DNA from 4 places in the Neisseria weixii genome. Region 1 is predicted to be linked to each of the others. Evidence: predicted binding sites of a transcription regulator. Region 1 holds the regulator's gene; each other region holds the start of a gene.

The links. Region 1 encodes FNR, which switches genes on or off when oxygen is low (the NO sensors DNR and NnrR bind a similar motif). Its sites were predicted from a motif close to TTGATNNNNATCAA; they were not measured.
Region 2: a site for FNR is predicted at 622-635, ahead of ACFPVS_RS04005 (cytochrome-c peroxidase). Genes of this name have one in related genera too.
Region 3: a site for FNR is predicted at 903-916, ahead of ubiU (ubiquinone anaerobic biosynthesis protein UbiU). Genes of this name have one in related genera too.
Region 4: a site for FNR is predicted at 1,309-1,322, ahead of ACFPVS_RS13205 (universal stress protein). Genes of this name have one in related genera too.

Annotation. Positions count from the first base shown of each region.
Region 1 is NZ_JBHSPY010000031.1:24,182-26,349, reverse strand. It holds gene ACFPVS_RS11510 (CysB family HTH-type transcriptional regulator) at 1-773, shown strand, start outside; gene fnr (fumarate/nitrate reduction transcriptional regulator Fnr) at 848-1,582, opposite strand; gene hemN (oxygen-independent coproporphyrinogen III oxidase) at 1,731-2,168, shown strand, end outside.
Region 2 is NZ_JBHSPY010000004.1:59,966-62,133, forward strand. It holds gene ACFPVS_RS04000 (NAD(P)H-dependent glycerol-3-phosphate dehydrogenase) at 1-456, opposite strand, end outside; gene ACFPVS_RS04005 (cytochrome-c peroxidase) at 813-1,994, shown strand; gene ACFPVS_RS04010 (lipocalin family protein) at 2,056-2,168, opposite strand, start outside.
Region 3 is NZ_JBHSPY010000011.1:41,075-43,242, reverse strand. It holds gene xth (exodeoxyribonuclease III) at 1-674, shown strand, start outside; gene ubiU (ubiquinone anaerobic biosynthesis protein UbiU) at 1,008-2,015, shown strand; gene ACFPVS_RS07135 (U32 family peptidase) at 2,026-2,168, shown strand, end outside.
Region 4 is NZ_JBHSPY010000051.1:3,417-5,584, forward strand. It holds gene speA (biosynthetic arginine decarboxylase) at 1-463, opposite strand, end outside; gene ACFPVS_RS13205 (universal stress protein) at 679-1,143, opposite strand; gene ACFPVS_RS13210 (tRNA threonylcarbamoyladenosine dehydratase) at 1,331-2,107, shown strand; gene ACFPVS_RS13215 (segregation and condensation protein A) at 2,104-2,168, shown strand, end outside.

The DNA.
Region 1 (2,168 bases):
CACAACCGGGCAAAGCAGTGTTAGAAATTTCCGAGCGTATTTTGCGTGACGTGCAAAATATCAAAAACATCGGTAACGAGTTTACCGACCACGACAGCGGCGCACTCACCATCGCAACTACACACACACAAGCTCGTTATGCTCTACCGCATATTGTGGCAGATTTTATGAAGCGTTATCCCAAGGTTAACCTTACCATTAAACAGGGCAGCCCTTCGGCTATTGCGCAAATGGTCAGCAACGGTGAAGCCGACATCGCCATCATCACCGAAAAGCTCGATGACCACCCTGAATTGCACAAACTCAATTGCTACGATTGGAATCATGCCGTGGTAGTGCCGAAAAACCATCCTTTGCTGGATTGTAGGAATCCGCTCAGCATTGAAGATTTAGCCAGCTTTCCACTGATTACTTATGAATTTGCTTTCCATTCCGGCAGCAGCATTGCACGTGCCTTTAGCAAAGCCAAGCTGGAGCAGCCGGAGGTAGCTTTGGCTGCAGCCGATGCCGATGTATTGAAAACGTATGTCAAACTGGGCTTGGGCGCGGGCTTGATGGCGAAAATGGCTTACGATCCGCAAGCCGATCAGGATTTGGAATTGATTGATGTCGCCCACCTGTTTGAACCGTCACCCACATGGATTGCCATCCGTTCCGATACTTATTTGCGCGGCTATACTTATGACTTTATCAAAATGTTCGCCCCGCACTTAAACCGCGAAACCATCGATCGTATTTTGTATGCGCCGATTGTGGAAGATTTTTCTATTTAAAGCGTTCATATTTGCTTAAAATATCAAAAGGCCGTCTGAAGTTTCAAACCGGCCTTTCTTTTAATGTCCAAGCCTTACATAGCATGCGCACAGCCAGACACCATTTTTTTCAAAGCCCGCGAATCAAGAATCTTGATATGCTTGTGTTCCACTTCAATCAAACCTTCGTGATGGAACTTCGACAGCGTGCGGCTGACAGTTTCCAATTTCAAACCCAAATAGCTGCCGATTTCCTCACGCGACATGCGCAAAATGAAATCATTGGCGGCAAAACCGCGCGAATACAAACGATTCGACAAATTCAACAAAAACGCAGCCAATCGCTCTTCGGCACGCATATTACCCAACAACAGCATCACGCCTTGATCACGTACAATCTCGCGGCTCATTAAGCGGAAAAAATGGGTTTGCAGACTTGGAATGTTTTGCCCTAACTCTTCCATATGTGCAAACGGTAATTCACACACTTCGCTGTCTTCCAAGGCCACGGCATCACAGCTATGAACATGCGAACAAATGCCGTCCATGCCGATCAACTCACCCGACATAAAGAAACCGGTTACTTGGTCGCGACCGTCTTGGCTTGCCACTGTGGTTTTAAAAAAACCGGCACGAATGGTAAACAAAGAAGTAAACGGCTCGCCGGCACGGAACAGATACTCGCCTTTTTTCAGACGGCGGCTCTGACGGATAACGGCATCCAATTGGGAAAATTCGTTAGGCATCAGACCAACGGGCAAACAAAGTTCACGCAAGGAACACGTGGAACACAGTGCTTTCAATTGATGTGTAGAATTGTGTGCGGCCATAAAACAAACACCTTTGTTATAAAACTTCTTGTTCTGACTGAGCTTCCCTTGACTCATATCAAGACAGGTTTATCATAATGTGGCATTCTAGCAAACTAAATCGAGTTTTACTAATTCGTTAAACAAAATATAACACAACACGACCATCATGAAAATAATCCCGATACAAAACAACGAACTACCAGAATTCGACCGCGATTTAATTGCCAAGCTTCCGACAAGCGGCCCACGCTATACTTCCTACCCCACCGCCGACCGCTTCCACGATGGTTTCCGCGAAGCCGAATACACCCATGCGCTGCATTTACGCGGTCTGGGCGCGCTCAATAAGCCTTTATCGCTTTATATTCACATTCCGTTTTGCAATACCATTTGCTATTACTGCGGCTGCAACAAAATCATCACCAAAGACAAAATCCGCGCCGATGCTTATATTGAGTATCTCGAGCGTGAAATGGAACTGCTCGCCCCGCATCTCAACGGCCGTCATCAATTGGCGCAACTTCACTTCGGCGGCGGCACCCCGACTTTTTTAAGCGACGACCAGCTTGAGCGTGTGTTTAAGATGATTCGCAAGCATTTCCAA
Region 2 (2,168 bases), on a different contig from region 1:
AGCAAGTACCACGGCGCAAGGCAATTGTTGTGCCAATTCCTGTGCGAAGCTGGGGCCGGACAATACGCCGAGTGTTTTGTTTTCCGGCAAGACTTCTTTCAATACTTGAAAGGTCAATAAGCCTGTGTCTTGCTCAAAGCCTTTGCACGCGGCTAAAACCGGAATATCTGCGGCGCCGTTGGCTTTTAATAATTCTGCACTGCTGCGCAAACCGGCAACGGAGGTCACAATCAATACCAATTCGGAATCTTTTAACGCATCGGCCAAGTCGGCGTGTGCGGTCAGACTTTCCGGGAATGGGAAGCCGGGCAGGCCGTGTTTGTTTTCGCGGTCGTTTTGTAAGGTTTCGATGTGTTGGGCATTGCGCGCCCACAGAGCGACTTCATTGCCGTGTTGGGCAAAGTGTAGCGCGAGTGCAGTGCCCCAAGAGCCTGCGCCCATAACAGTAATTTTCATAGAAGTTTCCCTAGTAAGATTTGCGCCTAACTTTAAAACAATCGGCCATCGGGCGCAAGTGATACGACGTGATTTGCGGTTAAATTCGGGCAATTCTTAGAAATGAATAAGAAGTTAAAATTTTAGCTATCCGATGTATTGGTTTTGGCTATGATGGTGTCAAAATTGATTTATCGCAAAAAGACGGCAGTCGAGTCTGATTATACTCTATACATAAATTAACCAAAGCAATGGCAATACGGCAGTAATCAAATGTAGGATTTTCATCAAATCTAACCATAGGGTTCGGCTGCTTTAGGTGAGCAGTGTTTTCCCTTTTTAATATATAAATATATAAATATATAAAGGAATACGCCATGAAATACCAAGCTTTCGGCAAAATCGCCCTCTATCTTGCAGTGCTGGCGGCATTGGCTGCCTGTGGTGACAAGCCTGCTGAGCAAGCGGCTGTGCCTACTGCTTCCGCGCCGGTTGCAGCGCCGGCAGCTTCAGAGCCTGATGCGGCACCGGCTTCTCAGGCTGCGTATGATAACAGCGGCGCATCGCAAGAAGATAAAGATTTGCTGCAACGTGCGCAAGGCATTTTCAAACCACTGCCAACGACTGAAGAAATGCAGAAGCTGCGTCCTTTTACGCCTGAACAAGTCGAACTTGGCCAATCATTATGGTATGAGCCTCGCTTGTCGAAAGGCAATACCGTAAGCTGCAACTCTTGCCACAACTTGGCTTCTGCCGGTGTGGACAATATGCCGACCAGCCAAGGTCACAAAGGCGGCTTCGGTGGCCGTAACTCGCCGACCGTGTTGAACGCGGCAACTTTAGACATGCAATTCTGGGACGGCCGTGCGGCTGATGTGGAAGAGCAAGCAGGCGGGCCGTTGCTGAACCCGGTGGAAATGGCGAACAGCAGCGAAGAAGCCGTTGTGGCCAAAATCGTAAACATTCCGGAATACCAGGCAGCGTTTAAAGCAGCCTTCCCTCAAGACGGCGCAATCAGCTTCAAAAACATCACCACCGCGATTGCTGCGTTTGAGCGCACTTTGCTGACACCGACCAAGTGGGACGAATATTTGAAAGGCAACATCAATGCCTTGAACGAACAAGAACGCAAAGGCCTGCGCTCGTTTATGGATAACGGTTGTATTGCGTGCCATGCCGGCGTGGGTTTGGGCGGTAATTCGTTTCAAAAATTCGGTTTGGTGCAAGGTCCTTATTGGAAATTCATTGAAGACCCGAACCACGACAAGGGTCGTGCCGATGTGACCAAAAACGAAGCCGACCAATATTTCTTCCGCGTACCGGGCTTGCGTAATGTGGCCAAAACTTATCCTTACTTCCACAACGGCAGCGTGTGGGAATTGGATAAAGCCGTTCAAATCATGGGGCAGGCGCAATTGGGTAAAGAATTGAAGAAGGAAGAGGTCGACAGCATCGTCGCATTCTTGCATACCTTGTCCGGCTCTGTTCCGGAAAAAGCACGCACTATGCCTGAATTGCCGTTGTCTAGCCCGACGGAATCCCACCCTGACAACAAATAATATGCAGTCAAACAAAGGCCGTCTGAACATTCAGACGGCCTTTGTTATTATGAATCAATTTTTATTGTACGCTGCGAACCAGCTTGGAAACATCATAGCCCTGTTGCTTGGCCGTTTCGATGTAGCTTTGTAAAGTGGCTTCGTCCAGCTTTGGTTCGCGTGACAATACCCACA
Region 3 (2,168 bases), on a different contig from region 1:
AAGAACTGAAACTCGACCAAGACAAATACCCCGTCGCCGCGCTGCAAATGATGGGTTGGCATACCGTTTGGAGCGGCCAAAAAACCTACAACGGCGTGGCGATTATCAGCCGCACCGAACCGCAGGATGTCCACACCGGTCTGCCCAACCTGCCCGACGACCCGCAACGGCGCGTGATTGCCGCCACTATCAACGGCGTGCGCGTGATTAATGTTTACTGCGTCAACGGCGAAGCCCTCGACAGCCCGAAATTCCAATATAAAGAACAATGGTTTGCCGCGCTCAACGAATTTGTGCGCGACGAACTGGCCCGCCATGAAAAATTGGTTTTGCTCGGGGATTTCAACATCGCCCCGGCCGATGCCGACTGCTACGATCCGGAAAAATGGCATGAAAAAATCCATTGCTCAAGCATCGAGCGTCAATGGTTCCAAAACCTGCTCAACTTAGACTTAACCGACAGTCTGCGCCAAATCCATCCCGAAGGTGCGTTTTACACATGGTTCGACTACCGCGGCGCCATGTTCCAACGCGGCTTAGGCTTACGCATCGACCACCTGCTGATTTCCCCGGCCTTGTCTGCCGTGTTGCAAGACGTAGCAGTCGACTTGGCCGCCCGCGGGCAAGAGCGCCCGAGCGACCATGCGCCGGTGACGGCGGTGTTTGATTTGTAACTAATTGATTGGGTAAACGAAAGGCCGTCTGAAAATGATTTTTCAGACGGCCTTTTATTCAAATCCAACCCAAACAAGATACTATTATTGTAAAAATTTATAAATATAATAGCCAATTTCTTTCAGCACAACGTTTTTCTAATTTTCGTAACCTATTGAAAACATATTTAAATATTCGTCCCTTCTTTAATCCAACATGAACAAACAGCCAAAACCAAAAAAATCAGCTTGATTTAAATCAGAACATATTGTGCTTTTTATACATAAAATCCGCCCTGTCATACCAGATATTGATTTCAAACCAAAGTTACGACAATGAGCAAGGAGCACAATATGCAGAAAATTCCGGAACTGGTCTGCCCGGCTGGCAATTTACCTGCCTTAAAAACAGCGATTGATAATGGCGCAGACACCGTTTATATGGGACTCAAAAATGCCACGAATGCTCGAAATTTTCCGGGCTTGAATTTTGATATGAAATCTGCAATGCAAGGGGTTTCCTATGCTCATGAGCGCGGGCGGCAGGTATTAATGGCCATCAATACCTTTGCTCAAGCCGGGCAATCCGAACAGTGGCAAAAAGCCATCGATACGGCGGTACAACTGAGAACTGATGCCGTTATTGTTGCCGACCCGGCACTGATGGCTTATGCCGCCGATAAATATCCTGATTTACGGTTGCATATGTCTGTCCAAGGCTCCGCGACCAATTACGAAGCCATCAACCTGATGAAAGATTTGTTTGACATCCGCCGAGTCGTTTTGCCCCGTGTTTTGACAATTGATCAGGTAAAACATGTTATCGAACATACCGATGTCGAAATCGAGGTATTCGGTTTTGGCAGCCTGTGTGTGATGGTTGAAGGCCGCTGTATTTTATCCAGCTATGCTACCGGCGAATCGCCCAATATGCAGGGAGTGTGTTCTCCGGCGAAATCGGTTCGCTGGGAACAAAAACCAGACCGCATGGATGTGCGTTTAAACCATATATTGATTGATCAATTCAATCCGAACGAACCGGCCGGCTACCCGACTTTGTGCAAAGGCCGCTTTGAAGTGAATGATGAAACCTATTACGCATTAGAAGAACCGACCAGTCTGAATGTACTGGAAATGTTGCCGCAATTAATCGATATCGGCGTCAGTGCCGTCAAAATTGAAGGCCGCCAACGCAGTCCGATGTACACGGCACAAGTGACGAAAGCCATGCGGCAAGCTTTGGATGCGGCGGCAGCCGATAAGAAACATTTCCGTATCCAACCTGCTTGGAGCAATGCTTTGGGTAAAGTCTCTGAAGGCAGCCAAACAACTTTAGGGGCATATAGCCGTCCGTGGAAATAGGATAAACCGTATGAGCAAATTAAAATTATCATTAGGCCCTGTATTGTTTTTCTGGCAAAAAGAAACTCTGCTGGAGTTTTATACAACCATGCTGGATGCCCCGCTCGATACCATTTATCTTGGAGAAGTCGTGTGTTCGCGCCGACAAAAAAT
Region 4 (2,168 bases), on a different contig from region 1:
CAAAGCGGATGTATTCGCGGTCTTTATAGCCGTTGCAGACAATCAACGTCTGCGTGGTGCCCGCATGCGCCAACACGGCCATCAGCTCCGCTTTCGAGCCTGCTTCCAAACCATGCGGCTGCCGGCTGTGGATCAGCGTTTCAATCACACGGCGGTGCTGGTTGACCTTAATCGGATACACCAAGCAATAATCACCTTCATAACCAAAACCGGTTCTGGCCGTCTGAAACGCCTGATTAATCGAGTGCAGGCGGTGTTGCAGAATTTGCGGAAAGCAAAACAAAATCGGCAGCCGCGCGCCCTGCTTTTTCTGTACCGACTCGGCCAGCTTTTGCAGCGACACGGTTTTCTCCGGCTCGGCCGGATTCGGACGCACAATCACCTCGCCCTTTTCATCGGCATCATAATAATTAATGCCCCAATAACGGATATTGCAGACCTCGCTGATGGTCGGTGCAGCCATTTTTGCTTCCCTTCAAATAGGATGATTACGCTAAACTCAAAACGCGATTATAAAACCAATTGATGTCAGGATAAGGATTTTTTCGGTATTTTGAAAAATTATTTGGCGCCATTTTGAAAATAATGATATATGAATATACACGGTGGCTAAATCATAACAAAAAAGCCGTCTGAAATATTCAGACGGCGTGGGGTTAATTTAGCTTACAAGAAGCGTTATTCTTCTTCGGCTTTGCTGCGAATCACCAACAATGGCAAGTGGCTTTGGCGCATCACAGTTTCAGCAAAGCTGCCCATCAGCAAATGCATGAGACCGGTGCGGCCGTGCGTGCCCAACACCAGCAAATCGGCACCGTTGGCATCAGCGTAATCCACCAACTCTTGCGCCATTTCACGCGCGCCTTTGTTGGCAACCAGCAAATGTTTCACAATGTTGGCCACACCGTATTCACGTGCTGATTTTTCGGCAAATTCCAACACTTCGTTACCCTGCGCCACAGCAGCGGCTTCATAGCTTTCGTGTTGTAAAAATTCAGGTGCCAGAGCCATGTATTCGGCCGGATTGGCCACGTGTACCAAAGTCAGGCGGGCTTCGTTGACACTGGCCAAATCAGCAGCATGTTTCAACGCGTTTAAAGAAGTTTCACTACCATCAACGGCAACCACTAAATGCTTATACATTGTCATCTCCTTCCAAGGCCTTTTTGCGGCACGATATTTTTCAAGTGATGGGATTATAGACTGTTCTCTCGGCTTTACACAACAGCCTTGACGGTTCAAGTATAATACGCCTTTGGCTTTTTGCGATTAATTTTTACTTCGCGCGGCCGCCTTTTCATTTATTTTTTGATTTATCACAAGGTTGACCATGTCCGAGATTAATTCCCTGTCGTCACGCCGTTTCGGCGGCATTGCCCGATTGTATGGCGATTCAGCATTGCAACGCTTTCATCAGGCGCATGTATGCGTGGTCGGGGTCGGCGGTGTCGGCTCGTGGGCGGTAGAAGCATTGGCACGCAGCGGCATCGGTCGTTTAACTTTGATTGATTTGGACAATGTCGCCGAATCCAATGTCAACCGCCAGCTTCATGCCCTGACCGGCGATTTCGGCAAGGCCAAAGCCAGTGCTTTGCACGAGCGCATTTTGCAAATCAATCCGGCTTGCCAAGTGGTTGAAATCGAAGATTTTGCCACCGAAGAAAATTTGCCCGATTTGTTTTCAGACGGCTTTGATTTTGTGATTGACGCCATCGACCAAGTGCGCGTGAAAGCAGCAATGGCGGCATATTTTGTGCAACACAAGCAGCCCTTTATCTTAAGCGGCGGCGCGGGCGGACAAAAAAATCCCGCCTTGATTCAGACAGCCGATTTAAGCAAAGTTACCCACGACCCTTTGCTGGCCAATCTGCGCTACACCTTGCGCAAACGCCACGGCTTCAGCCGCAACACCGCCGACAAAATGCGCGTACCGTGCGTGTATTCCACCGAAAACATTACCCCGCCGCAATCGGGCGAAGCCTGCGCCGCGGATGCCGCACTGCAAGGCTTGTCGTGCGCCGGTTATGGCGCGAGCATGCTGGTCACCGCCAGCTTCGGCCTGTATTGTGCGCAGGCGGCGATTGACCATATTGCAGGTGGCAAATGAACACTGCCGAGATGATGAGGCCGTCTGAAAGCGCGGTGGCATATGTGTTCGGCCAACCCGT